Regions from separate parts of the Glutamicibacter sp. 363 genome, predicted to be linked through region 3. Evidence: riboswitches for the same ligand, from Rfam matches in the RefSeq annotation. Region 3 holds a riboswitch; each other region holds the start of a gene.
The links. A riboswitch is a leader RNA that binds a small molecule or an ion and turns the genes downstream of it on or off. The one in region 3 is predicted to bind S-adenosylmethionine.
Positions count from the first base shown of each region.

Region 1 (7,096 bases), on a different contig from region 3:
GCCATCCCGAGTACATCCACCCACTTGATCGACCGGTCCAGCGTGATCCCCGGAATCCTCGTGACCAGGAAGGTGGAGGCGGTGATGCCAATGGATTTACCCAGCACCAGGCCGGCAATGATGCCTACGGCCACCGGGCTGAGCAGTGACTCGGCCAGCCCCGAAAGCCCGCCCACGGCCACGCCCGCGGCGAAGAAGGCGAACACGGGGATGGCGACTACCGATGAGGGCACGCTCCAGCGGTCCGCAAAATGCGCCGCTAGCCCGTCATATACCGGTTGGCCGTCATTGGTCGTGCCGATCTTCACCCGCGCCCGCGAGGTTGCGACCACCGGAACCATGAAACCTAGCAGCACCCCGGCCACGGTCGCGTGGATACCCGAGGCATGCACTAGCGCCCACACCGCAATGCCTAGTGGCATCAGGATCCACCACGCACGCACGCCGCGCTGCACGGCGAACGCAAACACCAACAGTGGAATCAGGGCCAGAGCCAGCGGCAGCCACGCTAGATCATCGGTGTAGAAGATCGCGATGATCGAAATCGCCAAGAGGTCGTCAACCACCGCAAGGGTCAGCAAGAACGTGCGCAGCGCCGGCGGGAGGAACTTTCCGACGACTGCGATGACCGCGATCGCGAAGGCGATATCGGTGGCAGCAGGAATCGCCCAGCCGTTGATCGCGTCGCTCCCGGCGCTGGTGATCACCCACGCGTAGAACAGCGCAGGCAGGGCTACGCCGCCGATTGCGGCAGCGATGGGGACCAACGCGGTGCGTGGGTTGCGAAGCTTGCCGACAACGAACTCTTCCTTCAATTCCAGGCCGACCACGAAGAAGAAGATTGCCAGCAGCCCGTCGGCTGCCCACGTGCCTACCGAAAGATTCAGGTGCAGCGCTTCGGGGCCGAAAGTGAAGTTCCGTAGATCCTCATACCAGGACGCGGCGGGGGAATTGGCGAGGATCAGCGCAGCGACCGTTGCGCACAGCAGCAACAAGCCGCCGACCGAGTCCTGCTTTAATGTCTGGTGGATTCCACGCCAGATGGAATGGGGTGCTTGACGAATTACGTCGGAAGAATGGTGCGACAAAGTAAGGTGTCTTTCTCAGAAGAGGTATGCGGGCGCGATGGCGCGCGGAATCCACCGATCAAGAAAGAGAGCAGAGAGCCGCGCAGATCAGGAGCGCGGTGGTGGACAGCCGGCGATCTCGCCATGGGCATTGGTTCCCCAGGAACTCATCCACCCGTTAGTGCCGCTAGCCCGTTTCGTCAGTAATTTTGAGTTCGGGAACACCGCAGCGATCAACCGCTGCACGTGGGACGAAACCAAAAAGGGCATGCTTCAACACTAACATGAACCGGGCAGGCAGCGATTGGAATACGCCACCAGTACGCGGGCAGAACGGCGGTAGAAAACATGTGGGGCGGGCCCCGAGGTGGAGGCACTTTGCCGCGGAGTTCGCGGATGAATAGTTCATTGCGTTACCGAGCTATCAAGCGCTCCCCGAGCACCATCCCCAGGTCTGTGCGGCTTAGCTCCGTGGCTCGGGCTAGAAAAGGACCGGGGCTTGTTCTGAACGATCCGGATTTTCCATCCGGAGCAGGTAGGTCTTGGTCTCCAGCCCACCCAGATAGCCGCCGAGCGAACCATCGGTGCGCAGGACCCGGTGGCAGGGCAGGACGATAGGCAGCGGATTGGTGGCGCAGGCCGATCCAACCGCGCGCACCGCCTTGGGCTTGCCGAGCCTTTCGGCCATCCGGGCATAGCTCCAGGTTTCGCCGTAGCCTATCTGGCTCAGTTCCAGCTGGACTTGCCTGCGGAATTCGGTCGAGAGGCGCAGGTCCAAGGGCACTTCGAATTCCTGCCGGTCCCCGGCAAAGTACTCTTCGAGCTGCCAGGCGACATTGTCCAGTTTTGCTGGCGCGCGCAAGATCCGCGCACCCACTTTGCCGGACAGGATATCGAGGATCGATTCATGCCCCTCGCTTTCGAAGGCGACCCGAACCAGCCCCACCTCCGTGCAGGCCATAAGCAGCCGCCCGATGGGCGAATCCACTACCCGATAGGCGATATCGATCAACTGCTGCTCCCCCGCGCTACGCTCCAGGCGCGTATGGAGCTCGCGCAGCAGCTGCGCCTCGGATGAGGTCGGGTTGGAGTCTGGAGTTTGCGTGTTCATCGGTCGCCTCCTGGTAGTTGATCCTGCGACAGGTGGGTTCGCAGGTTCTTGATTCCGTCGGCTGAAGCACGCCGGGCAGCATCCGCGCTGCCGGAGAGAATCTCGGCGATTTGGGCATAGCCGAGCCCACCCAGATAACGGTAGGCCACGACCAGCCGCTGCTTTTGTGGCAGCAGCTTCACTGCCTGCCACAGCTCCATGTTTGCCACGTGGTCCTCCGCGCTGGTCTCGGACGATGCCCGAGTGGCTGGCTGGACCTCTGCTTGGCTGAGTTCTGGTTTGTGCCGGCGGAGCTCATCGATGGCCTTGCGATGGGCGATGCGCACCAGCCACGCCTGGACATTCGCCTCCTCATCCAGCTCCGGGTACGCCTTCAGCGCGGAGAGAAACGTTTCGGACCAGGCATCCTGCGCGCGGTGCTCATCGAGCAGGGCGCGGCAAACCCGAAGGACGCTCAGCCCGTGGGCCTGGACGATGCGTTCGAATGGCTGTTTCATGCTGCTCCTGGTTCGGTGCTTTCACCATGTAAACGTACCGCCGCGATGTTTTGTGAGGTTTCGTGGGGATTTTTCTTCGAGAAAGATTCTCCGCGGCTGCCTAGCGGTGCTTAAGCAGTACCGGCCCGGTGCCGGATAATCACTGGGTGGCAAACGAGCCTAGCGGGCGTCCGCAAGATCGTGTTCCTGAACGAGTTCGGCGAGCCGGGCAAGGCTGACCGGAATGACTTCTCCATTTTCCACTCCCCGCTCGGCGCGGGTCCCGGCGAGCGCGTCGCGGGTGATGCGCATGGCGGCCCCATGGCTGACCACCAGCATGCGGCGGCCGGGGTTTGCCTGAATCAGTTCGGTCAAGGCGAGCAGCATCCGCTGCAGCACCAGTTCACGGCTCTCGGCTTGCCCCGCCAGCGCAGCCGCTTCCCGCTCGGTCACTTCGATCATGACCCGCCCTTCGAGCGGACCGAAGCCGCGTTCAACCGCGTGAGCAACCGGGGCACCGGTGTCGACGCCGAGTTCCGCGGCGATGAGCGCGGCGGTCTCCTGGGCGCGGGACAGCGGGGAGGCGAGCACCAGATCCCACCCCTCCCCCATGAGCGCTCGCCCGGCCGCGCGCGCCTGTTCGCGGCCGGTCTCGTTCAGCTCGATGTCCGTGCGGCCCTGGAGCCGACCCGCAAGATTCCAGTCGGTCTGCCCGTGTCGTACCAGTGCTAGCGCGGTGTCCATAATTCGAGCATAGGGTAACCGCGGCGCCGCACCCGAATCAGTCTGCGCTTCAACCTTCGCAACCTTAGGACTCATTGTTGGGTCATCCCAGGACATATTGACAGACTATTACTTAACCATCCCGAGCGGCCGAGAGATCTGGTTTGATGACGCCGCAGCAACCTGCCACAGCCGGTGGATCAGGTGCTACCGCCAGAACCGATGGAGCTGCTTTCCACTGGACTCCAGGGGTTATGCGACATTGACCCGGGATTCCTGCCGAAGACCCAGTCGACAAGGAGTCGTAAGCCACCATGGCCGACCACAAGTTTGGATTCCGCACCCGCGCGCTACACGCAGGCGGCACCCCCGATGCCGAGCATGGCGCACGCGCCGTGCCGATCTACCAGAGCACCTCATTCGTCTTCAAAGACACCGATGATGCGGCGAACCTGTTCGCCCTGCAGAAATACGGCAACATCTATTCGCGCATCGGCAATCCGACCGTGGCGGCTTTCGAGGAGCGCATGGCCTCCCTCGAAGGGGGCATCGGCGCGGTAGCCACCGGCTCCGGCATGGCAGCCGAGTTCGTCACCTTCGCGGCGCTGGCACAGGCCGGAGACCACATCGTGGCCTCTTCCAAGCTCTACGGCGGCACCATCACCCAGCTGGACGTCTCCCTGCGCCGCTTCGGCATCAACACCACCTTCGTCGATTCCAACGAGGCGGCCGACTTTGAGGCTGCCATCCAGGAAAACACCAAGGCCGTCTACACCGAGATCGTGGCGAACCCCTCCGGCGACATTGCAGACCTGAAGGGCCTGGCCGAGGTGGCGCACCGGCACAACCTGCCGCTGGTGGTCGACTCCACGCTGACCCCGCCGTACCTGCTGCGCCCTATCGAGCACGGTGCGGACATCGTGATCCACTCGGCGACCAAGTTCATCGGCGGCCACGGCACCACCTTGGGTGGTGTGGTCATCGAGGCCGGCACCTTCAACTGGGGCAACGGCAAGTTCCCCACTATGACCGAACCGGTGCCGAGCTACGGCAACGTGTCCTGGTGGGATAACTTCGGCGAGTACGGCTTCCTGACCAAGCTGCGCAGCGAGCAGCTGCGCGACTTCGGTCCCTCCCTGCCGGCCCAGTCGGCCTTCCAGCTGCTGCAGGGTTTGGAGACGCTGCCGCAGCGCATGGACAACCACTTGGCCAACGCGAAGCAGATCGCCGCGTGGCTCGAAGCCGATGACCGCGTCGGCTATGTGAACTACGCGGGCCTGGAATCCCACCCACAGCATGAGCGGGCCACCGAATTGCTTCCCCTGGGCGTCGGCTCGGTCTTCAGCTTCGGCGTGAAGGGTGGGCGTGCGGCCGGCACCAAGTTCATCGAGGCGTTGCAGCTGGCCAGCCACCTGGCGAATATCGGCGATGCGCGCACCTTGGTGCTGCACCCGGGCTCCACCACGCACCAGCAGCTGAGCGCCGCGCAGATGATTGCCGCCGGCGTTCCGGAGGACCTGATCCGCTTGTCGGTTGGCCTGGAGGACGTCGAAGACATCATCTGGGACCTTGATCAGGCGCTGAGCGCCTCGCAGGCAGCCACCGCGGACGAACAGCTCGACACTCCCACCTATGACGGCGCCGCCTGCGCCGTGCCAGCCGCTTCGAAGGGAGCGAACTAATGAGCATCGAAGAACGCACCTGGCAGGCGCCCGGCGCGGCCGAACGCCTGCAGATCCTGCGCGATACAAAGGTCATCGCCATTGTTGGCGCCTCGAATAAGCCCTCGCGTGCGAGCTATTTCGTCGCCACCTACCTGCTGTCCTCCTCGAAGTACAAGGTGTACTTCATCAACCCGGTGCTCGACGAGATTCTGGGCCAGCCGGTCTACAAGTCGCTGGCGGATCTGCCGGAGACCCCGGATCTGGTTGAGGTCTTCCGAAAGCACGATGACCTTCCCGGCGTACTGGATGAGGCCGTGGCGGTGGGCGCGAAAACGCTGTGGCTGCAGCTTGGATCCTGGCATGAGGAAGTCGCCGCACGCGGCGAGGCGGCGGGCCTGAACGTGGTCATGGATCGCTGCGTCAAGATTGAGCACGCACGCTTCCACGGCGGCTTGCGCCTGGCCGGCTTCAACACCGGAGTCATTTCTTCCAAACGCCAGATCCTGGCGTAGCGCTCGGCTCAATACCTCGATCGGTGGGTTCCCTCTGCGGAGAGGACCCACCGATTTTTGTCTTTTGAACGGATAACCCCACGCAAGCAAAGATTAATCCACAATATTTTTGGATTTCATCTTGACTACCCCACGCAAACGGGCATAAAGTCATGGAAACACAGATTCGTGTGTTGTAGATCATGACTTCATGGAGGCGCAGATGTTTGCCGAGGAAAGACACCGGCTAATCACTGATCAGTTGGCGAATGCCGGGAAAGTAACCGTCGCTCAGCTGGCCCAGCGCTTCGAGATCACCGCCGAAACGGTCCGCCGCGATCTGGCCCAGATGGAATCAGAGAACCTCTTGCGCCGGGTGCACGGCGGTGCGGTCGCGGCCAGCGAGGCGAGCACCCGCGAGGAAAGCTATGTAGCCCGCACTGCCATCCACGCCGAGGCCAAGGCCCGGATTGCCCAGCGCGCGCTGAGCCTGCTCCCGGTCTCCGATGCCTCGGTCATTCTCGATGCGGGAACCACCACCGAGATTCTCGCCGAACGCATGGTGAAAACCAATGCAGGGTCGGGGCTCGTGGTGATCACCCACGCGCTGCCGATCGCCACCGCGCTGATGCAAAGCCCGCAGATTGCCTTGGAAATGATTGGCGGACGAGTTCGCGGAATCACCGGCGCCAGCAGCGGGGCGCGCACCGCACAGGAATACGCGAACTACCGCGCAGACATTGCTTTTATCGGAACCAACGGCCTGCATGCCGGCTTCGGGCTGAGCACCCCGGACCCGTTGGAAGCCGCCGTCAAAACGGCGCTGGTCGCCAGCGCCCGCCGGGTGGTCCTCCTGGTGGATTCCTCGAAATTCGAGCAGGAAACCCTGGTCCGCTTCGCGCGGCTGGACCAGGTGGACACGATCGTCACCGATCACGCCCCGGAAGCCGAGCTGTCCCGCGCCCTGGAACTAGCCGAGGTAGAGGTAGTGGTCGCATGATTATCACCCTGACCTGCAACCCGGCCCTGGACAAGACCATCGAGCTGCTGGATCCGCTGGCCCACGGAGCGGTCCAGCGCGCGGCCAGAAGCCACACCCAAGCCGCCGGCAAGGGAGTCAATGTTTCCCGGGCGATCTCGATCGCCGGTGCCCAGAGCCTGGCATTGCTCCCCGGAGCGGCCAATGACCCCTTGATCGCGGCGCTGCGCGGCGACGGGCTTGAGTTCAAGGCGCTGCCCATCGATGGGCCCTTGCGCACCAACATCGCCATCACCGACCCGGACGGCACCACCACGAAGATCAACGAATCGGGTCCGGTGCTCACGGCCGAGGCGCTGAACGCACTGAGCGCGCTGGTGCTGGAATCCGCTGGCGCAGCCCAATGGGTGGTGATGGCCGGCTCGCTGCCACCGGGAGCACCCGCAGATTTCTACGCCCAGCTCACCGCGGCACTGCGCGATGCGCTCGGGGTGAATTGCCCGCACATCGCCGTGGACACCTCCGGTGAACCGCTGCGCCAGCTCTTTGCCCACGGCCCAAGCCACGTCCCGGATCTGATCAAGC
Region 1 is NZ_JBQSYR010000026.1:15,303-22,398, reverse strand. It holds gene nhaA (Na+/H+ antiporter NhaA) at 1-1,088, opposite strand, end outside; gene ACT3UA_RS14985 (methylated-DNA--[protein]-cysteine S-methyltransferase) at 1,549-2,178, opposite strand; gene ACT3UA_RS14980 (RNA polymerase sigma factor) at 2,175-2,675, opposite strand; gene ACT3UA_RS14975 (histidine phosphatase family protein) at 2,835-3,473, opposite strand; SAM riboswitch class I at 3,512-3,606, shown strand; gene ACT3UA_RS14970 (O-acetylhomoserine aminocarboxypropyltransferase/cysteine synthase family protein) at 3,692-5,059, shown strand; gene ACT3UA_RS14965 (CoA-binding protein) at 5,059-5,553, shown strand; gene ACT3UA_RS14960 (DeoR/GlpR family DNA-binding transcription regulator) at 5,756-6,532, shown strand; gene ACT3UA_RS14955 (1-phosphofructokinase family hexose kinase) at 6,529-7,096, shown strand, end outside.
Region 1: it holds a riboswitch for S-adenosylmethionine, as region 3 does, so the genes downstream of both, ACT3UA_RS14970 (O-acetylhomoserine aminocarboxypropyltransferase/cysteine synthase family protein) here and ACT3UA_RS01880 (flavin reductase family protein) in region 3, are expected to answer to the same signal.

Region 2 (7,096 bases), on a different contig from region 3:
GAGATTGGCCCTATTTCCCGGCTCTGGAACGGCGAGACCCATCAGCCTCCGGCTGGTGCCGGGGCTGATGGGTCTTCGGCCTTCATGCAAGAACTTCGCTAGGGCCTTCCGCAGCCGGCGGCTGAGACCCAGCGTGCAAGATGAAGCCGATCCGTGAATTGGCCGTCGCCAGCTCAGACGCGTGCGGCAACCAGCTCCTCGCGCAGGATGCCGGCTCCCGCGCTGAGCGCGCTCAGCTTGGCCAGCGAGACGTCGCGGGGGAACGGTGCCATGCCGCAGTTCGTGCTGGGCACCAGCTTGTCCGCGTCGACGAATTCAAGTGCATTGCGCAGCGTCTGCGCGACCTCTTCGGGGGTTTCCACCGTTTCGCTGGCCACATCGATGGCGCCGAGCATGACCTTTTTGCCGCGCACCAGCTCAACGACCTCGAGCGGGACATTGGAGTGGTGGGACTCCAGGGAGATGGTGTTGATGGAGGAGGCCTGCAGCAGTGGGAAAGACTTCTCGTAGTGGCGCCACTGGGCGCCGAGAGTTGCCTTCCAATCGTTGTTCGCCTTGATCCCGTAGCCGAAGCAGATGTGCGCCACGGTCTCAGCTTTCAGCCCCTGGCAGGCGCGCTCCAGCGCGGCGACGCCCCAGTCCGCGACCTCGTCGAAGAACACGTTGAACGCCGGTTCGTCGAATTGGATGATGTCCACCCCGGCTGCTTCGAGTTCTCTGGCCTCCTGGTTGAGGATGGCCGCGAACTCCCAGGCCAGTTTCTCGCGGCTTCGGTAGTGCGCGTCATACAGCGTGTCGACCATGGTCATCGGGCCGGGAAGGGTCCACTTGATCTGGCGGTCGGTGCACGAGCGCAGGAACTTCGCGTCCTCAACGAACACCGGCTTCTCACGCCGCACCGCACCGACCACGGTCGGCACGCTCGCGTCGTAGCGGTTGCGGATGCGCACCGTTTCGCGCTTTTCAAAATCGACCCCGGTCAGGTGCTCGATGAAGGTGGTGACGAAGTGCTGGCGGGTCTGCTCGCCGTCGCTGATGATGTCGATGCCGCGCCGGGTCTGCTCCAGCACCGCTGCGCGCATGGCGTCCTGCTTGCCTTCGCGCAGCTGCGCGCCTTCCAGCTTCCAATCAGACCAGAGGGTTTCGGGCTTCGCCAGCCAGGAAGGCTTGGGCAGGCTGCCGACAATGGAGGTGGGAAGTAGCTTTGATGTCATCGTGTGTCTTTCGGTTCTCAGGCGACGGGAGCGGGGCAAGTGGCGGCCCACTGGTCCAGCAATTCGCGGTTCGGGGTGATGAAGTGCTCCGCGGTGTACTTGCCCTGCACTGCGCCGAGCCGGGTGCGCTCTTCGCGGTCGTAGGAGATCCTGGTCGGGGCGAAATCCTGTGCCCCCAAGCTTGGGCGATAGACGGCCGGTGCAGCGGAGCTTGCGTTGTAAATCTCGGGGCGGTAGATCTTCTGGAAGGTCTCCATGGTGGCGATGGTGCTGATCAGCTGCAGATTGGTGTAATCGTTGAGCAAGTCGCCACGGAAGTAGAACGCCAGCGGAGCGACGGCGCCCGGTGGCATGAAATAGCGCACGCGCAGCCCCATCTTGCCGAAGTACGCATCGGTCAGGGAGTTCTCATCCTGCTGGTATTCCAAGCCGAGGACCGGGTGGCTGTTGCCCGTGCGGTAGTAGGTTTTGGAAGTGGAGACGCTGATGCAGACCACGGGTAGTTGCGCAAAGCGCTGACGATAAGCCTGCGAATCCAGGAAGTGCTGGAAGAGCTGGCCATGAAGTTCGCCAAAATCTTCAGGCAATTTAGGGGCACCGGAGCCGTTGCCGGCCGCCGGAAGCACCACGCTGAAGTCGTAATCGCGCACATAGGAAGAGAAATTATTGCCCACCATGCCGTGGCTGCGGGTGCTGGTGGCTCGGTCCACGATGGTGGTGTCTAAGACTTCAAGCAGCGGGAACTGCTCCGCTGCGTTCGCCGAGTCGAAGTGCACATTGGCGGAGATGATCTCCAGCTCGAGTTCATAACGATCGCCCTGAGGATTGTCCCAGTGAGCCAGGGAATTAAAGCGGCGGTTGATCATCGTCAGAGCGTTGCGCAGGTTCTCCTGGCGGTTTTCCCCGCGGGCCAGGTTGGCGAAGTTTGTCGTGACTCGTGAGCTCGCACAGGGGGTGTAGTCTTCGTCGAATTTGGTGGTGCTGATGCTGAAGGTGAACGCGTCTGCCATGGTGGCCTATCTGGTGCTCAGTGGCCTGGGCCGGCCGAAAGTAAGTCGATGCGTCCATCATGCAGTGAGATCGAGGATATCAGGTAACTCGATATAACTATGGATTCGTATAGACTCGCACTATGGTTCAGGGGACGAGTGGTTTGACACTGCAGCAGTTGCGCTATTTCATTGCGGTCGCCAGCGAGGGGTCGATCTCCGCGGCGGCTGACCTAATTTACGTCGCACAGCCGAGCATGTCGGCGGCGATGAAGGAGCTCGAAGCCCGCGTGGGACGCACCTTGCTGGTCCGCTCGGCCAGGGGAGTGACGCTCACCGCCGAGGGAGCAGAATTCCTTGGTTATGCCCGGCAGGTTCTGGAGCAGGTGGAGCTGCTTGAGCATCGCTACCTCGGGCGTCCCTCGGTCCGTCGCCTGCTCGGCGTCTCCACGCAGCACTATTCCTTCTCGGTGGATGCGTTTGTCAGGATGGTTCAGGCCAGCGGGGCCGAGGAATATCAATTCTCGCTGCGCGAGACCCGCACCGAACAGATCATCGAGGACGTGCGCACCCTGCGCAGCGACATCGGCATCCTCTATCGCAACGACTTCAACCGGAAGGTCATCGACAAGCTGCTGCGCGAGTCCCGGCTCGTATTCCACCCCCTGTTCCTCGCCGATCCGCACATCTTCATTTCGCGCAGCAACCCGCTGGCCTCCCGGGCGCGGGTGACGCTCGAGGAACTCGAAGACCTGCCGCGCTTGACCTTCGACCAGGGTGCGAACAACTCGTTCTACTTCGCCGAGGAAGTGCTCTCCACCAGCTCCAGCAAGCGCGAAATCCAGGTTTCGGACCGCGCGACGATTTTCAACCTGATGATCGGCCTGGGCGGGTACACCATCTCCACGGGCATCATCAGCGACGAGCTGGACCCGTCCATCGTCGCCATCCCGCTGGATGTCGATGAGCGCATCGAGATCGGCTGGATCGACCATGCAGCGATTCCGCTGACCGAGCAAGCGCGGCGCTATCTGGACGAGGTGCGCTCGGTCGTCTCAAGCTTCGGAGTTGAGCTCCTGGACTGAATCCCCGGGCCCCAAGACGTAACACCGTGTCATTTGGCGGACCGCCGGCGACATAATAGTTGCGCAAAACCCTGGCTCTTCAAGGATTCTGGCGGTTGCCGCGCGTCACAAAGGGACTGCGGGCCGGGCCCCATTACGGGACTGGCGCGGGATGTGAAGCCAGGTGCCCCTGTATGAAGCGCGGGTGTGGGCGTCGTTTGCGCCGCCGGATGCCGATGTCCAACCATGGAAGAACAACAACCCATCAAGAGCGACCGAGAGATCTGGCTCGTAGACGTCGCAGCAACCATCGGGAAACCGAAAGGTGCTAATGCCAGGAACGATGGAGCAGTTCCGAACGTGCCATAAGGCGCCATGCTTCGTACCGTTGTGGCCTCAGGTCGGCCGAGGGGCGGTATGTCGCCGGGTGTTCGGTGCACTCTCTCGTGGATCAGAAACGAGAAGGAGCTATGAGCCAACGCCAAGGAACCGACGCGGTCCATGCAGGGTATCGTCCGAGCGGAGATTTCCGCCCGATGCTGCCGCCACTGCACAATTGCGCAGCGTACCAGTTCGAATCGCACGCAGAAGCGATCGAAAAATTCGCGTTGCGCCAGTCCGGCTTCACCTATTCACGCACCGGCAACCCCACCGTGGCCATCCTGGAACAGCGGGTGGCCGCCCTTGAAGGCGGAGCCCAAGCGGTAGCCACCGCCTCGGGGCAGTCGGCCGTTGCGCTCTCGCTGCTTGCCCTGACCCAGGGTCCTAAGCACATCGTGGTTTCCTCCTCGCTGTACGGCGGCACCGTGGACCTGTTCACCGACACCTTTTCCGACTTCGGCATCCGGGTCAGCTTTGTCGACCAGGCCGACCCCGCAGCTTGGGCCGGGGCCATCGAAGAAGACACCCGGGCGTTCTTCCTGGAGTCCGTCTCCAACCCGCTGTGCACCGTGGCGGACCTGCCCGCTATCTCGGCGATCGGGCACGAGCACAACATTCCGGTGGTCGTCGACAATACGCTGGCCACCCCGCTGAATATTCGCCCGCTGGATTTTGGCGCCGACATTGTGGTGCACTCGGCCACCAAGGGGCTAGCCGGACACGGCTCGGTGCTCGGCGGCGTGGTCGTGGACTCGGGGAAGTTCGATTTCTCGGATTCCACCCGCTGGCCGCAAATCGCCGCCCCGCGAGTGCGGCTGAACAATGCCTCGCTGCTTGAACGCCACGGATCGGCCGCCTACGCCATGCTGGTCCGCTCCAAATTCCTGCACGACCTGGGGCCGGCCTTGGCCCCGGCCAGCGCCCAAGGCATTCTGACCGGCATCGAAACCTTGCCGGTACGTGCCGCACACGTGCAGCGCAGCGTGAGCACCCTGATCCAGGAACTTGCAGATCACCCGGGCATTGCGGCCATCCACCACCCTTCGCTGCCGGCCCACCCGAGCCACGAGCTGGCCAAAAAGCTCACGCCCAAGGGCACCGGTTGCGTGCTGGCCATCGAACTGGCCCACCCCTCGCTGGTGTCCCCGGTGATCGACGGGCTGCAGCTGATTTCCCTGGCCGCAAATGTGGGCGATACCCGCACCATGGTCGCCCACCCGGCCACCATGACGCACTGCCGGCTCTCCGCGGAGCAACTTCTCGCCGCGGGCCTGAACACCTCCACCCTGCGCATTTCGGTGGGGCTTGAAGACCCCGCCGATCTGCTCGCCGACCTCACCCAAGCGCTGGACGGCGCACTAAACCGGGCCCTGGCCCCGCAAACCCAAGGAGCATCATGAGCGGCTTCAACACCCTCGCCGTACACGCCGGCCAGCATAAAGACCCGCACACCGGAGCCGTGGTCCCACCGATCTACCAAACCAGCACGTTCATCCAGGACGGAATCAACGTCTTGCGCTCCGGGCACGAATACTCCCGCGGCTCGAACCCGACCCGCGATGGCTTCGAAGCGCAGCTCACCGCCCTGGAAGGCGGAGCCGCGGGGTTCGCCTTCGCCTCGGGCATCGCCGCCGAAGACGCACTGCTGCGTGCGGTCCTCGAACCCGGCGATCACATCGTCCTTGGCGCCGACGGCTACGGCGGCACCAACCGGCTGATCTCCAAATTGCACAGCAAATGGGGCATCACCTCTTCTGCGGTGGATATCACCAACCTGGACTCGGTGCGCGCAGCGGTGCGCCCGAACACCGCGCTGCTTTGGGTGGAGACTCCCTCCAACCCGCTGCTGGGCATCGCCGATCTTGCCGGCTGGGCGGACATCGCCCGCGAGCACGGCGCCCTGCTGGTAGTGGACAACACCTTCGCCACTCCCTACCTGCAGCGGCCTTTGGACTTCGGGGCCCACGCGGTGGTCCACTCCACCACCAAGTACATCGGGGGACACTCGGATGTGCTCGGCGGCGCGGTGATCGTCGCCGATCACCTCTTCCGTGGCCAGGCGCTGGCCGAAGCCGTCGGCTTCCAGCAATTCGCCGGCGGCGCGGTGGCCGGCCCGCAGGATTCCTACCTGGCCGCACGCGGCCTGAAGACCTTGGGATTGCGCATGGAACGCCACTGCGCCTCCGCAGCTAAGCTGGCACGCTGGCTTGATAGCCAGCCTGAGGTGACGCGGGTCTATTACCCCGGGTTGGAATCCCATCCCGGCCATGAGCTTGCGGCGCGTCAGCAGCGGGGTTTTGGCGGCATCGTCTCGTTGCAGCTCACCGACGAACCCGCCGCGCGCGCATTCGCCGAATCCATGGAGTACTTCCAGCTCTCGGTCTCCCTGGGCGGGGTGGAATCCCTGGTCTGCTACCCGCGCGAAATGACCCATGCCTCGCTGATCGGCACCGAGCTGGAAATCCCGGCCAACCTGGTCCGCCTTTCGGTGGGCATCGAGGAACCCGAGGACCTCATCGCGGATCTTTCCCGCGGGTTGGCCGCCGCGCGTAACGCCGCCGGCCCGGCACGCACCACTTGTCCACAGCCGGCGAGAGAACCCGCACTGCAGCTTTAACCACCGCGCACACTGGGGCCATGGACAACTCCCGCAGCACCGCAGAGGCCCTGGGCCAGCTGGCCCGGGGCCTGGCGCTGATGACCGCCGCGACGCAGGCCATCGCCGCCGAGACGCCCGCCCCGGGGCACGCCGCCTACTTCGCCTGGCTCACCGAGCGGGCCGCCGCGGCCGTGGCCCACGCGCAGATCCATGCGGCCGACGCGCTGCGCCGCAGCGGAGCGCACAAGCTGGACCAGCAGTCCCTCCAGAAGATTTCCGACGCCGGCTCGCAGACGGCACCCGAAGAGCTCGACGCACTGCACGGGCAGACCACCACCGGCCGGACGCAGTTCAAGGCGACCGCGGAGTTGCTGCACGGCTGGCTGGGCGTGCCCGCAACCACCGCGCGGGAACGCCTGGTGCAGGCCGATTGCCTGATCGCCGGGGTCGACGAAGCCGGGCAACGCCTCGACCCCTGGCTGCCGCAATTGGCAGAGCAGTTCGCCGATCCCGCCGCAGATCCGCGCCTGGTCGTGGGGACGGCGAAGAAGATCCACGCGGCCCGCAACGATCTGGGCCAAGGAGCCGAGGGCGAGGCCGCCAAAGCGCGGCTGCAGGCCGAAGCGGTGAGCTTTATCAAGAACGAACCGGAAACCGCGCGCAAGCATGTGGCGGATCTGGTCGCGCAGGTGAAGGCCGGGAAGCGGCCGATGAAGGCGCTGCTGGCGGACATCGGCTTTTTCAAGCTCGGGGTGCGCAACGGGCTGGTGGAGTACTTGCTGCGCGTGCTGCCTGCGCAGGCGGCGCAGATCGAAGCGTTCCAGCAGGCGCTGAACAATCCGAAGACGA
Region 2 is NZ_JBQSYR010000005.1:131,227-138,322, forward strand. It holds gene ACT3UA_RS04775 (methionine synthase) at 174-1,214, opposite strand; gene ACT3UA_RS04780 (DUF1852 domain-containing protein) at 1,232-2,224, opposite strand; gene ACT3UA_RS04785 (LysR family transcriptional regulator) at 2,347-3,288, shown strand; SAM riboswitch class I at 3,527-3,617, shown strand; gene ACT3UA_RS04790 (O-acetylhomoserine aminocarboxypropyltransferase/cysteine synthase family protein) at 3,738-5,048, shown strand; gene ACT3UA_RS04795 (cystathionine gamma-synthase) at 5,045-6,265, shown strand; gene ACT3UA_RS04800 (HNH endonuclease signature motif containing protein) at 6,286-7,096, shown strand, end outside.
Region 2: it holds a riboswitch for S-adenosylmethionine, as region 3 does, so the genes downstream of both, ACT3UA_RS04790 (O-acetylhomoserine aminocarboxypropyltransferase/cysteine synthase family protein) here and ACT3UA_RS01880 (flavin reductase family protein) in region 3, are expected to answer to the same signal.

Region 3 (7,096 bases):
GCGCCGGCGCTAGTGATGCAGGCTCGGGCGATAGATGAGCTCTTGTGTCCGGCCATCGAGCAGTCGGGACTCTACGAGTTCCAGGTCGAAGTCCTCGGCCCCCTCGAAGATCGGTGATTGCCCGGTCAATCCGGTGAGCACCGGGAAGATGGTGACCTGGATATAGTCGACCAGGCCGGCTGCCAACAGCGAACGGTTCATGGACAGCGAACCGTGGGAGCGCAGCGGCACCGGCGACTCGGCTTTCAGCCGCGGAACTACCGCAAGGGCATCGCCGCGTGCGATGACCGCGTCGGGCCAGTCCAGCGGGCCGGCGAGAGAGTTGGAAATAACGGTGGCAGGCTGCTCGTGCATGGCCTCGCCCCAGGGGTCATCAACATCCGTATATTTCTCCGCCTCGGCCCAGAACTGGGCGAAGAGCCGATAGGTGTTCGCGCCGAAGACCATCCGGCAGGGTGGCGCGTAGTGCTCGAGCCGCCGAGCGAGCAGCTCCGGGCCCTGTTTGCCCCAGTAGCCGCCCCAATTTCCGGTGGCGCTGCCGAACCCGTCGAGGCTGGAGAAGATGTCGAAGGTATATGTCGCTGCCATGGGAACTCCCCGTGAAATCTGCGCTAAGTGCACCTCACCTTACGCCTCGCAGGTGCGCGGGGGAACCCAAGGCAGGCATCAGATCATGCGTTCTCCCGATGCGCGGCAAGGCTTCGATTGCGCAGCACGTTCTTTTGCACCTTGCCGGTAGAGGTGCGCGGCAGATCCTGCGGGAACACGATGGTGCGTGGCACCTTGAACCCAGCCAGCCGTTCGCGGGCAAAATTGATCAGCGTCGCCTCGTCCAGGCTCGAACCGGTGGTGCGAATGACATAGGCGACCGGACGCTCGCCCCATTTGTCGTCGGGGACGCCCACCACCGCAAGATCCAGCACCTGCGGGTGCGCGGCGAGAGCCTGTTCGACCTCAATGGTGGAGATGTTCTCGCCACCTGAAATGATGATGTCCTTGGCGCGGTCACGCACCTGGATGTAGCCGTCCGGGTGCATCACTCCCAGATCGCCGGTATGGAAGTAGCCGCCGGAGAAGGCCTGCTCGGTGGCTGCCGCATCGCGGTAATAGCCAATCATCACGTTGTTGCCGCGCAGGACGATCTCACCCATGGTTTGCCCATCGGCGGGAACGTCCACCATGTGCTCGTCGACAATGCGTGCGCTCTCGGCGGTCAGCATGCCCACGCCTTGGCGGGAGAGCATTGCGGCTCGTGCGTCCGCATCCAGCTGCTCCCAGTCATCCTGGTATTCGCAGATGGTGTAGGGGCCATAGACCTCGGTGAGCCCATATACGTGGACCACCTCGATGCCCAGTTTCTGCAGCTTCGCGATGATCGCCGGGGACGGCGGGGCGCCGGCGGTGGTGATGCGCAGCGGATCGCTCAGGGCGTGGGCGCGCGTAGCGTCGGCAATGATCGAGCAGACCGTCGGGGCTCCGCACAGATGCGTGGCGCAAAGATTCTCAATGGCGTCCCACACCGCCTCCTCGCGCACCCCGCGCAAGCAGAGGTGCGTGCCGCCCGCGGCGGTGACCGCCCAGGGGGTGCACCAGCCGTTGCAGTGGAACATCGGCAGGGTCCACAGATAGCGGGTCTTTGCGGTGAAGCCCTGGTGGTGGGCCTCGCTCAGCGAGTTCAGGTAGCTGCCGCGGTGCGAGTACAGCACGCCCTTGGGCTTGCCGGTGGTGCCCGAGGTGTAGTTCAACGTGATCGGGGCGCGCTCATCTGCCACCTCGTAGCTCAGGCGTTCCTCGCCGGCCGCGTCCAGCAGCTCGGAGAGCACCGCGTCCACGGCGACCGCCGGTCGCGCTCCGGCATATTGGTCATCGGTGATCTCGATCAACGCTTCCAAGGTCGGGATCTCGGAGCGCAGGGTGGAGGTATTCGCCAACAGTTCGGTATCGGCGAAGAGCAGCTTAGACTCGGAATGATCCATGATGTAGCGCAGTTCGTGTGCCGAGAGCCGGGTGTTCAGTGCGATCAGCACGCCCCCGGCCAGCGGTACCGCGTAGTGGGCCATGAGCATCTCGGGAGTATTCGGCGCCAGCACCGCGACGCGGTCCCCGGGCGCGATCCGGGCCTTGATGACCTGGGCGAAGCGTTGCACTCGCCGCTCGAATTCGGCGTAGCTGTAGCTGCGGGTCCCGTGGATCACCGCGGTCTTCGACGCATATACCTCGGCCGAACGCTGCAGGAATCGCAGGGGTGTGAGTTCCGAGTGGTTAGCCTGAGTCAAGACCATGTGTGCGATATCCTTCGATTCGTATCCGTGGTTTCCTTCAGCATACGTATGTGAGCTGAAACACTTGCGACCTTCATGGTGGCATGAACCTCAGGTTCAATCCAAGAAACGCGGTATCAATTCGTTCAGTGGCCGAAATTCAGCGCCGGGTGACAGTTCGGTCGAGGAGCGCCTCTGGAGAGATGCCGAGAATCCTGTCGTCACCCGCATGCGGGGTGCCGCGACCGTCGGTGTTGTTCGTCAGCACCCAGAGCTCGCCGGTCTCACTGGCCTTCACGTCTCTCAGGCGCCCGTGGTCACCTACGAGGAGCTCGGTGGAATCGTCGGGCGCGCTCAGCTCGACGGCTCGCAGGCGCTCCCCGCGCAGGTTGGCGATGTAGAGGACCCCGTCGTGGATGGCGATGCCGCTGGGGCTCGCGGACTGCGTGCTCCATTGCTGGATCGGGTCGCGGTATTCGGGATCTTCCGCAATGCCTTCGTACGCCGGCCAGCCGTAGTTGGCTCCGGGCTCGATAATGTTCAATTCATCCCAGCGGTTCTGCCCAAACTCGCTGGCATACATGGTTCCGTCGGGAGCCCAAGCGATACCCTGTGGATTGCGATGGCCGACACTGAATACCGGCGAACCGGGGAATGGGTTGTCGTCGGGGATCTCGCCCTGAATGGTCAGCCGCAGAATCTTTCCGCCTAGACTTTCCAGATCCTGAGCCGAGGCTTCATTTCCAGCGTCTCCCACGGTCGCATAGAGCATCGAATCCGGGCCGATGGCTAGACGCCCCCCGTTGTGGATTCCTGCCGATGGCAATTCGGACAGGATCGTCCGCGGTTGACTCAGCGCGAGCGCACCGCTTTCGCCGGAAAGCTCGAATCGCTGGATGCGATTGCCGTCTTCTGCGGTGGAGTATGCGAAAAGGTAGGGCTGTTGATAGGCCAGCCCAAGCAGTCCGCCTTCGCCACCATGGACCACGTCGTCCAGGCGGATGATCTGCCTGGTTTTGCCCGCTGAATCTATTTCCACGATCCGCCCCGAATCGCGTTCCGAAACGATCAGCGTATTTTCGGCGAAGGCCATGGACCAGGGGGCGGCTAGCTCGGCTGCGATACTTCGCGGTTCGGGCGACTTGGTATCGACTGCGCTGCTGCTTGACGTGGGGCCGGGGGAGCGCGGTGCTTCGGAGGCGCATCCGGTGAGCATCGCGGCGCAGGCGAGAATCCCAAGGAAAACGGTGATCTTCGGATTACCAGCTATTCGAGGCCGCATGGTTTCAGGCTAGCAAGATCCGTTCGCTATGCAAGAGGCTGGGCGCTTCGTATCGCACCGAAGGGGAGCGGTATCAGCGGGCCGCGCAGCCGCATCCGAACCCTCCGGTGATTGAATAAATTTCCAATGGACCCTCGAATACTTGTGGCTCATCGAATTTTGGGTTGAATATTTCGATTTGCGAAGCAATTTGTTTGACGCGCGGGAGCTTAGGCCAATATCGTTTTAATCAGAATCATGAGCGTCAGCTAAAGGCCCTGGCTAGCTGGCCGGCAACCCTCTATACGGTAGCGGGGTGCTCCAGGTGAAGATTCGGTGTCGCGCAACACCGCACGATACAAGTACCGCACATCGAGGCGTTAAACCTTCGACGGCGGGTAAGAGCAAGTCAAAGCTGCTTTAGCCTGCCGCCGACCGTCGCCGTACCGGTGGGCATGAAGCAAAGGAAGTCAAGGCATGTCTTTGAATCAGGAACTTGACGCACTGACGCTGCGCAAGGTTTTCGCCCAGCACCCATCGGGAATTGCCACTCTGTGCGCCGAAGTCAACGGGGAAAAGACGGGAATCGTCGCTTCCTCATTCACCGTAGGGGTTTCCTTGGAACCGGCGTTGGTGATGTTTGCCGTGCAGAAAACCTCGAACACTTGGCCGAAGCTGCGGGACGCAAATCGAATCGGCGTTTCGGTGCTCAGCGAGCGCAATGAAGGGGTCTGCGGGCAGATCGCTTCCAAGAGCGGAGATCGATTCCGCGGGGTGGACACCCACACCAGCGACGACGGCTCGTTGTTCATCCATGACTCAACGCTGTGGCTCGACACGACGATCTACAGTGAGGTTGAGGCCGGAGACCATTGGGTCATCCTGTTGCAGGTCCATGGCCATAAGGTCGCCGAGCATTTACCGTCGATTTTCCATGATTCACGATTTCACTCGTTACCAGTCCCGGAACTCGTCTAAATAGTTGTCGTCGCTTCGCGCCACCTGTCATTTTCGCTGACATGTGGCGCGCAGTCGTTTAACTGGCCCGGCGGGCTCGGACCGCGCGGGCGCGTTAAGTTCATATGACCGCAGAGGGGTGCTCTGCATCGAATTGTGGATTACTCGCCTCGAAGTTACGTTTCAGTAGCTTTTTGGAGCGGTGACTACCGCGTTCTTCACGAAGATTCTTTCCACAAAACTATCCACACCTCTGTGGATGGTACGTTGATAAGTCGTTGCAGCAGGTTGAAAACACCGGAATCCCGCGAGTTATGCTGTGGATAACGTCATTTGCGAAGGTTGACTCTACAAAGAAATTAACTTTCTATCCACAGGTGTGCAAACAACAAACTCCAAGTCAGATAGTCATTAGCGCAACTTAAGTGGGGTAATCCACAAGCTTCTCCCCAAGTCGCACACAGGGTCATCCACAGCTAGAGGGGGATTATCCACAGATCTTGTGGATAACAGAGTTTGCGGCTATGGATAAGAGACCTACTGTTGGCTTTGGGACTGATATATCCACAGGTACCGCCGACACGATAACGTCGGTTGGCGGTGACATGCTTGAGTGTTGCCATCATGGCACAAGGGTATTTCCCAGAGGGTCAATAGGGGATGGAAGTGTCAGTTATGAGCGCGGAGCCGGTCTACGAGAGTCAGGGTTCGGAAGCGGGTCGCACCCCGCCGCAGGATATTCCTGCCGAAATGTCGGTTCTTGGCGGCATGATGCTGTCGAAGGATGCGATCGCCGACGTGGTCGAGGCGCTGCGCGGAACAGATTTCTATCGCCCGGCCCATGAATCCATTTTTGACGCAATCATCGATCTCTACGGACGAGGCGAACCAGCCGATGCCGTGACGGTCTCCGATCTGCTCACCAAGCGCAGCGAGATCGCCCGCGTGGGTGGCGCCGCCTATCTGCACAACCTCATCCAGCAGGTGCCCACCGCCGCGAACGCCGGCTACTACGCCGAAATCGTGCGCGAACGCGCCGTATTGCGCCGACTGGTCGATGCCGGGACCCGGATCGTCCAGATGGGCTATTCGCCCGATGGTGAGGTTGACGCGATCGTCAACGAGGCGCAGGCCGAGGTGTACAAGGTCGCCGAGAACCGCAACAGCGAAGACTACGTGCGCCTGAGCGACATCATCGAGGGAACCGTCGATGAGATCGAGAATGCGGCGAACGCCGGCGACGGAATTACCGGCGTGCCAACCGGGTTCTACGAATTCGACGAACTGACCCAGGGGTTGAAGGGTGGTCAGATGATCATCATCGCCGCCCGCCCCGCAGTGGGTAAGTCGACCTTCGCCCTGGACTTCGCCCGTTCCGCGGCAATTAAGAACAATATGGCCACCGTCTTCTTCTCGCTGGAAATGGGCCGCAACGAAATTGCGATGCGCCTGCTCTCGGCAGAAGCATCCATCCAGCTGCAGGATCTGCGCAAGGGTTCGGTGGAAGACGCACAATGGACGAAGATTGCCACCACCATGGGCCGGTTGAATGAAGCGCCGCTGTTCATCGACGATTCGCCGAATATGTCCATGATGGAAATCCGCGCCAAGTGCCGCCGCCTGAAGCAGCGCAATGAGCTGCGCATGATCATCCTCGACTACCTGCAGCTGATGAGCTCGGGCAAGCGCGTGGAATCGCGCCAGCAGGAAGTGTCCGAGTTCTCGCGTAACCTCAAGCTGCTGGCCAAGGAACTCGATGTTCCGCTGGTTGCCCTCTCGCAGCTGAACCGTGGTTCCGAGCAGCGCACCGACAAGAAACCAATGATCTCGGACCTTCGTGAATCGGGATCGATCGAGCAGGACGCCGATATGGTAATCCTGCTGCACCGTGACGATGTCTACGACAAGGAAAACCGTCCGGGTGAAGCCGACGTGATCATCGCAAAGCACCGTGCCGGCCCCACCAAGACCATCACCGTGGCGTTCCAGGGCCACTATTCGCGCTTCAGCAACATGCAGAACGACGGCTAGCCTGCCGAGGCAGGCCTACGGCACAGGGAAGGGTCCAGAAATCCGCAAGATTTCTTGGCCCTGCCCCTTGGTTCAGCTGCGTTCTCCGTGCATCGCTGCGTGCCGTTGATAGTGCTGAAAGCGCCGTCCATTCGCGCCGCACCTGGGGCTGGCTGCCTAGAAAAGGCCAAGAACACCGCTGGAGAGTATCCCGGTAGCTCCCACCATCAGCGCTAGGCAGAGCGCGGTGATCTTGACCAGTCGGCGACGCGTATCTTCGTTAAGCATGGGTTCAGCTTACAAAGCCATGCGGTGCATCCACTAACCATCGGTGCCGAATCGGCGTCCGAGACGTTCAATGAAAGAATGGCCGCATGCCATCACCACGTGACTCTGCGGTAGATTCCGCAACGGTTGAGTCGATCTATGCCGCCAAATATTTGGCGACCACCCTGGGCATGTTCGTCCTGGTCTTCTCGGTGGGTTTCGAAGCGTTGGCGGTTTCCACGATCATGCCGCTGGTCAGTGAGCTGCTCGATGGACAGAAGTACTTCGCGCTGGCCTTTGCCGCACCGATTGCCAGCGCGATGCTTGGCATGGTTGCTGC
Region 3 is NZ_JBQSYR010000002.1:67,388-74,483, reverse strand. It holds gene ACT3UA_RS01895 (dihydrofolate reductase family protein) at 10-588, opposite strand; gene ACT3UA_RS01890 (AMP-binding protein) at 672-2,282, opposite strand; gene ACT3UA_RS01885 (PQQ-dependent sugar dehydrogenase) at 2,422-3,543, opposite strand; SAM riboswitch class IV at 3,777-3,893, shown strand; gene ACT3UA_RS01880 (flavin reductase family protein) at 4,000-4,500, shown strand; gene dnaB (replicative DNA helicase) at 5,155-6,510, shown strand; gene ACT3UA_RS01870 (MFS transporter) at 6,864-7,096, shown strand, end outside.

Region 4 (7,096 bases), on a different contig from region 3:
GCGCGCGGGTCGCGCTGCTCGGTGGCTCCGTGGAAGCACACCACGAGGGAACGCTGGGCCGCGTTGAAATCGGTCTCGCGGGCATTGCCGCAGAACGAGCTATTGCCGTCTTGGCTGGATGGGGATTGCGCGCCACGCCACGATCCCAGCAGCTCCTCGCGAGTGTGGCCGACCGCGCGGAACGCATCGAGGTGGCGGTATGAGAATCCCAACCGAAAGCGCAGCGGTCGGTACCGACACCCCATGGAACGAACTGCCCGCCCTGATGCTTCCTGCCTATGGACAGACCTGGGCAATGGTCGGCATCGTGATGGTCTTGGTGATCATTTTTGGCGGCATCATGGGTTTGGCGCTGTTCAACACCGACCGGCAGGGTCTCTTTCCGCACGACAAGAGCCATGCGGCACTGAGCTGGTTCGTCAACATGGGACGCTCATTGCCGTTCCTGGTCTTGATGGCGGCGATTATTCCATTCACCAAATGGGTGACCGGAACCACCATCGGCATTTGGGCAGCAGTGGTGCCGATGACCATTGCGGGCATTCCCTTCTTCGCGCGGCTCGTGCAGAACGCGCTCAATGATCTGCCTAAGGAGAACCTGGCCGTCGGGCTGGTGACCGGTGGATCGCCGCTGCAAATCATCGGGGCAACCCAGATCCGTGAGGCGCTGCCCGCCCTGGCCTCCGCCGTCACGCTGAACACCATCTCGATGGTCGAGTATTCGGCCATCGCGGGAACCATCGGGGCCGGCGGCATCGGCTATCTGGCGGTCACCTACGGCTATCAGCGGTTCGACATGAATGTCATGCTTGCCACGATCCTTGCGCTCATTCTGACCGTGCAAGCAGTCCAATTCCTCGGCGATCGCATCGCCCGCGCGCTGGCCCGCCCCTAAGCGCCCTAGAACAAACGAGAAGAACATGACGACTTCACCCAAAGGCCATGACCATGGCTTCACTCTGCGTAAAAACACCGCGAAACTGCCTTGGACCATCGCGGCATGCGCGACCATTGTGGCGCTCGTCCTTGGCGCGTTGCTGGTTCAGCAAAAGTCCGCTCCAGCGCTCGCGTCCACCGAGCCCGGCAAAACGAATTTCAAGGTCCATTTTGAACCGGCAATGGCCGGGGAAGAGAAGATCCTGAAATTCGTGGCCGAGACCATCGCGCCGGATTATGGAATCGAGATAGAACCCATTGGGCTTCAGGATCCAATCCAGGCGAACCGCGCCGTGGCCGAAGGGCAGTTCGACGCGACCATCTTTGAACATGAGTGGTACATGCGGCAATCGGCAGAAGCCGCCGGCGTGGAATTGACGCCAACCGTTGAACTGTACCAATGGGGCTTCGGTCTGTATTCCACCCGCTACGAATCGGTCGAGGTTCTCCCCGAGGGGTCGACGCTGCTCCTGCCTAACGACGTCGCCAACCAGGGGCAAGCGCTCTGGCTCCTGGAGCGCGAGGGACTGCTCGGCCTGAATCCCGGCATCGAGCCGCGTACCGCGAAGATGGCCGACGTGGTTGACAACCCGCGCGGCTTCGAGCTGAAGGAAGCAGACCTCCTCGCCATGCCGCGCATGCTAGACGATGTGGATGCAGCCATCGGATACGTGTCGCAGTTCGATGCCGGAAAGGTCGGCCGCGACAAGGGAATCCTGTTCCCGGAACCGCCTAGAACCTTCGCCTCCAAGCTGATCTTCGGCACCGAGTTCTCCAAAACTGCCGATGCAGCCAAGCTAATCGAGGTGTTCTCCGATCCAAGACTGCAGGAATACCTGAAGAACACCGAGGATCCGTTGGTCCAAGGAGTGCTGACTCCGGTATCCGCCGAGTAGGGCCGCTCACTGGAACTATGCGAACGGCCAGCCTGAACCAGAGAGGTTCGGGCTGGCCGTTCGCTTTTATCCCGAATGTTTCGTTGGCGAGCGAGCAAATCCACCCTTGATCACGCGGGGCCGGGGATACTGCTGTCAAGGAAATCTTTTCAGCAGCGTCACGAACTGACTTATGACGATTAGTGACCGGCTTCAGGGCTTGTATTAGTCCCAAAGTGTGTATTGGGATGACTTCGTGACGCGCATATAACGTCATGGTTGGTCACACCGCACCTGCGCGCGCAGACTTAAATTGTTCGGCAAAGACACCGAATGATAACCATCCAGAGCGACCGAGAGACCTGGCTCGTTGACGTTGCAGCAACCATCCCGGCAGGGAGCGGTGCTAAGGCCAGGACCGATGGAGATTGCTAGATTTCGCAACGGTCCGCACAGGGGAGAAGTCTGCCTTCTTCCCGCCCCGCAATACCGCGGCAGGATCGGGATTTCGGCGTAATCCTCGGGAACTTACCGAGAGGAACACCAGAAAATGCGCAACACACCACTGAGCCTGAAGGCCGCGGCACTACTCGCAGTTCTAGGTCTTTCGCTGACCGCCTGCGGCGGCAACAGCGCATCCACCGGGGGGAGCTCCGAGCCGGCAGCTTCCGCGGAAGCAGGCACGCCGGTAGCGGGCGGAACCTTCACCTTTGCCGAGGTAACCCCGATCAACAACTGGCAGACCCAGGCCGCTCGCTTCTACGAGAAGGCGAATGTGCTGAACTCGGTGCTGGACCGGTTGACCTATTTTGATACCGAGTCCGGCAAGCTCGTAGGCTGGATCGCCTCCGAGTTCACCGCCAATGAGGCACAGACCGAATTCACCTTCACCATTCGTGATGGCGTCACCTTCTCGGACGGCACGGCCCTGGATGCCGAAGCAGTCAAGGAAAATCTGGACGCGCTGGGCTTAGGCGTGAAATCCGCGCAGATTCAACCGAACGTCGACTTTTCAGCCTACAAGGGCTCCGCGGTCGTCGGCGAGGACCAGGTCAAGGTGACCTTGAAACGCCCGGATGCGAATTTCCTGCGCTCCACCTCCTCGGTGACCGCCGGGCTGGTATCCCCGGGCACCCTGGAACTGGACAATGCAGGGCAAACCGCAATATCGCAGATCGTCGGTTCCGGACCGTTCGTCTTCGAATCCGAAAAGCCAGATGAAGAGGTCGTCTTCACCAGCCGCGATGACTACGCCTGGGCCCCGGAAACCGCAGCAAACCAGGGCGACGCGTACCTTGAAAAGCTGGTCGTCAAGTACCTGCCAGAAGTTGCCCACCGGGCCGGCGCGGCGCAGTCCGGCCAGGTCGATTTGGTCCGCGGACTGCAGCCCGTTGACGAAGAGGTGCTCAGCGCCGGAGGCGGGCAGATCTTCGCCGCCCAGGGCGTGGACCTGACGACCAACCATGCCGCGATTCGAATCGGTTCGGGCAAGCTGGCCGAGACCAAGGTGCGCCAGGCGTTGCAGGCGGGAATCGACCGCCAGGCGCTGAAGGACACGGTCCTCTCGGACAGCTACGTGCTCGCAGGTTCGATCCTCAACCACCAGGCACCGGGCTTCGTGGACCTGTCTGCCGAGCTCGGCTATGACCCGGAGAAGTCCAAGGCCTTGCTTGAAGAAGCCGGCTGGAGCGTTGGCGCGGACGGGATCCGTGAGAAGGACGGCAAGAAGCTTGAAATCACGGTGGCCAGCTCGAATAACTCCGTGGTCATCAAGCCAGCCTTCGAGCTGATCGAACAGCAATGGCGGGAGATCGGAGTGCAGCTGGTCAACCGTGCTGCGGACAATTCATTTTTGACCAACGCCATGGTCGATGACCAGATCGAATTCTTCGGAACCCGCCAGTTCGCCTACGGCGGCCTGGGGCCGGTCTACGCGCCGGCGACAAATAACCAGACGTTGAACGCCGACAAGGAACTGAACGAATTGTTCACCCGCGAGCAGGCGGCGACCACCGAAGAAGAGCATCTGAAGCTCGTCGGCGAGGAGCAGCGCGCGCTGGTACTGGACAAGGCACTGACCCTCGTGTTGTGGGACGAAGTGCAGGTGTACGGCGCCAACAAGGACGCGCACATCGACTTCACCTCCGGCACCGCACCAATCTTCCAGGGCGCCTGGAAGAGCAACGGCTAAAGGAACTCATCATGGGTGGATACATCGCTCAACGCATCGGTCAGGCACTGCTGGTGATCCTGCTGGCCTACACCGCGGTCTTCCTCGCGGTGCAGGCCCTGCCGAACGACCCGGTCACGATCTTCCTCTCCGCCGACTCGTCCGCGGATCCGGCAACGATCGCGCAGATGAAGGCCTACTACGGCTATGACCAGCCGCTGATCGTGCAGTACTTCACCCAGCTCGGTGCGCTGCTGACCGGGGATCTGGGCTATTCCCTGTCCTCCGGCTCGGCGGTGTCCACCCGTATCGGCGAGGTCATCGGCTCCACACTGGTGCTCGCCGGGAGCGCCTTTGCCCTGGCGCTGGTGCTGGCGGTCGCGCTGACCGCCGCCGCCAGCCTGTCGCGCCGCACCCGGGTCCGCAACGCCCTGCTGAATCTGCCACCGCTGATGATTTCCATCCCGGTGTTCTGGCTCGGACTGGTGCTGCTTCAGGTGCTCGCGGTGCAGCTCGGGGTGATGTCGCTGTTCCCGGACGGCTCGTTCCTCTCGCTGGCGGTGCCGATCCTCGTTCTGGCCATCCACCTCAGCGCACCCATCACCCAGGTGCTGATCAAGAGCGTGCACGAGGTGAACACCCAGCCCTTCGTCGACGTCTTGCGGGCCAAGGGCGCCAGCGAGGCGTGGATCTTCTACCGGCACACGCTGAAAAACGCCGCACCGGCGGCGCTATCCATTGCCGGGATCACCATCGGCACGCTGCTCGCCGGTTCCGTCATCACCGAGACGGTTTTTGCCCGCGCCGGCCTGGGCCAGCTGGTACTGCAGGCGGTCACGGTGCAGGACATCCCGCTGGTGCAGGGACTGGTGCTGCTCACCGCCGCCGCCTTCACCGCGGTAAATCTGCTCGTCGACCTGATCCACCCGAAGCTTGATCCACGCATCATCACCTCCCACGCCGGTTCGCCTCGCGCGCTGGCGGCCTAGGGAAAGGAACCGATCATGAGTCTTTTGACCGAACGAGGCAACCCGGCCGTGGAGCTGGCCCCTGGCAGCGCGCTCCAACCGGAGCATGGCGCCACGCCCAGAACCACGCTGCTTGGCTGGTTGCGGAACTGGTGGGTGCTCCTCCCGCTGGCGCTCCTGCTCGCCTGGGCGGTATTGCCGGGGCTGTTCACCGGACAGGACCCGCTCACCGGGGTGCCGCAGCAGAAGCTCGCGGAACCGTCGCTGGCTCATCCCTTCGGAACCGACCACCTGGGGCGCGACGTCTATGCCCGGGTGGTCCACGGCACCAGCCAGACGCTGCTGACCGCCGGGCTGGCCTGCCTGATCGGCAGCGTGGTGGGCAGCCTGCTGGGTCTGCTCGCCGCCACCGCCGGCCGTTTCGCCGACTCGGTCGCGATGCGGTTCGTCGACGTGGTGCTGGCGGTGCCGGCCTTCCTGATCGCGCTGATCCTGGTCACCGCGACCGAACCCGGTCCATTCTCGCTGGGGCTCGGCGTGGGCATCGCCTCGATCGCGGCCTTCGCACGGCTTGTCCGCACCGAGGTGCTGCGCGTACGTTCGCGCGACTTCGTGCAGGCGGCGCTGATGAGCGGTGGCGGCTACCTCACCGTGCTGCGCCGCCATATCATCCCGCATGTGATCGGCCCGGTGCTCGCCCTCTTGGCGGTCGACCTGGGGGCGGCGATCCTGGCGATCTCCGGGCTTGGTTTCCTGGGGTTCGGCTCGCCGCCGCCAACACCCGAATGGGGGCTGCTGATCTCCGAAGGCCGCCAATACCTCACCGTCGCCTGGTGGCTGACCACCCTGCCGGGGCTGGTGATCGTCGCGGCAGTGATGCTCACCGCCGTGCTCGGCCGCGCAATCAACAAGGCATTCCGCTTCTAACCGGCACCGGGTACCCAAATTTGTGAAGGGATCAGATTATGACTACCAAGAACACCGGCACCAACCCGGTCGTGCGCATCGAGGATCTTTCGGTGCGGTACGCCCAAGGCACCCTCGCCGCGCAGGGGATCAACCTCGAAATCCCGGCCGGGCAGATCGTGGCAATCGTTGGCGAATCGGGTTCGGGGAAATCGACGCTGACCAAGGCGCTGATCGGGCTGCTTCCCCAGGACGCCAGCACCACCGGCAGCATCCGCTTTGGCGGCACCGAAGTCACCGCGCTGAGCTTGCGTCAATGGCGCGATATCCGGGGCGCCGGTATCGGGCTGGTCCCGCAGGACCCGGGCGCCTCGCTTGACCCGGTGAAGACCATCGGCTCGCAGCTCATCGAGGTGTTCCGCCTGCACCCGACCCGTTCGGTGCCCAAGAACCGGTGGCGTGAAAAAGCCATCGAACTGCTCGGCAGCGTCGGGATCGACCGGGCGGAGCAACGCCTGAGCCAGTACCCGCACGAGCTATCCGGCGGGCTGAAGCAACGCGTGCTGATCGCCATCGCCTTCGCGCTGAATCCGCAGCTGCTGATCGCCGACGAGCCAACCAGCGCACTGGATGTCACCGTGCAGCGCACGGTGCTTGAAGTCTTCGTGTCCCTGGCCCGGCAGAAGGGGACCACCGTCCTGTTCGTCACCCACGACCTCGCCGTAGCTACCGACATTGCCGACCGGGTGCTGGTGATGAACGGTGGCGAGGTGCTCGAAGACCGTTCGGTCCGCGAGCTGATTGCCAGCAGCACCAATGACTACACCAAGGCCCTGCTCGATCAGGCGTACGCCACCAACCAGCGCCGAGACACGGCCGAAATCAGCGACGTGGCGATTCGCGTGACGGACCTCGGCAAGGAGTTCGGCCAGGGCTCCAAGGCACATCAGGCGGTCCAGCAGGTCAGCTTCGAGGTGGCTCGCGGCACAACCTTCTCGCTGGTTGGAGAGTCGGGATCAGGAAAGTCGACGACTGCCAAAATCATCATGGGGCTGCTTGGCGCAAGCCAGGGCAGCGTCGAGGTGAACGGCCAGGACATCAGCTCAATCGGCGGCAAGCAGCGCTATGCGTTGTGGCGCGAGGCGCAACTGGTTTACCAGAACCCCGACTCGGCTCTGGACCCCCGCCAATCGGTCCGTTCGGTCATCCAAGAGCCGATGCGCAACTACAAGCTTGGCGAT
Region 4 is NZ_JBQSYR010000026.1:38,707-45,802, forward strand. It holds gene ACT3UA_RS15050 (methionine ABC transporter ATP-binding protein) at 1-203, shown strand, start outside; gene ACT3UA_RS15055 (methionine ABC transporter permease) at 200-895, shown strand; gene ACT3UA_RS15060 (MetQ/NlpA family ABC transporter substrate-binding protein) at 921-1,832, shown strand; SAM riboswitch class I at 2,149-2,239, shown strand; gene ACT3UA_RS15065 (ABC transporter substrate-binding protein) at 2,362-4,002, shown strand; gene ACT3UA_RS15070 (ABC transporter permease) at 4,014-4,970, shown strand; gene ACT3UA_RS15075 (ABC transporter permease) at 4,986-5,876, shown strand; gene ACT3UA_RS15080 (ABC transporter ATP-binding protein) at 5,915-7,096, shown strand, end outside.
Region 4: it holds a riboswitch for S-adenosylmethionine, as region 3 does, so the genes downstream of both, ACT3UA_RS15065 (ABC transporter substrate-binding protein) here and ACT3UA_RS01880 (flavin reductase family protein) in region 3, are expected to answer to the same signal.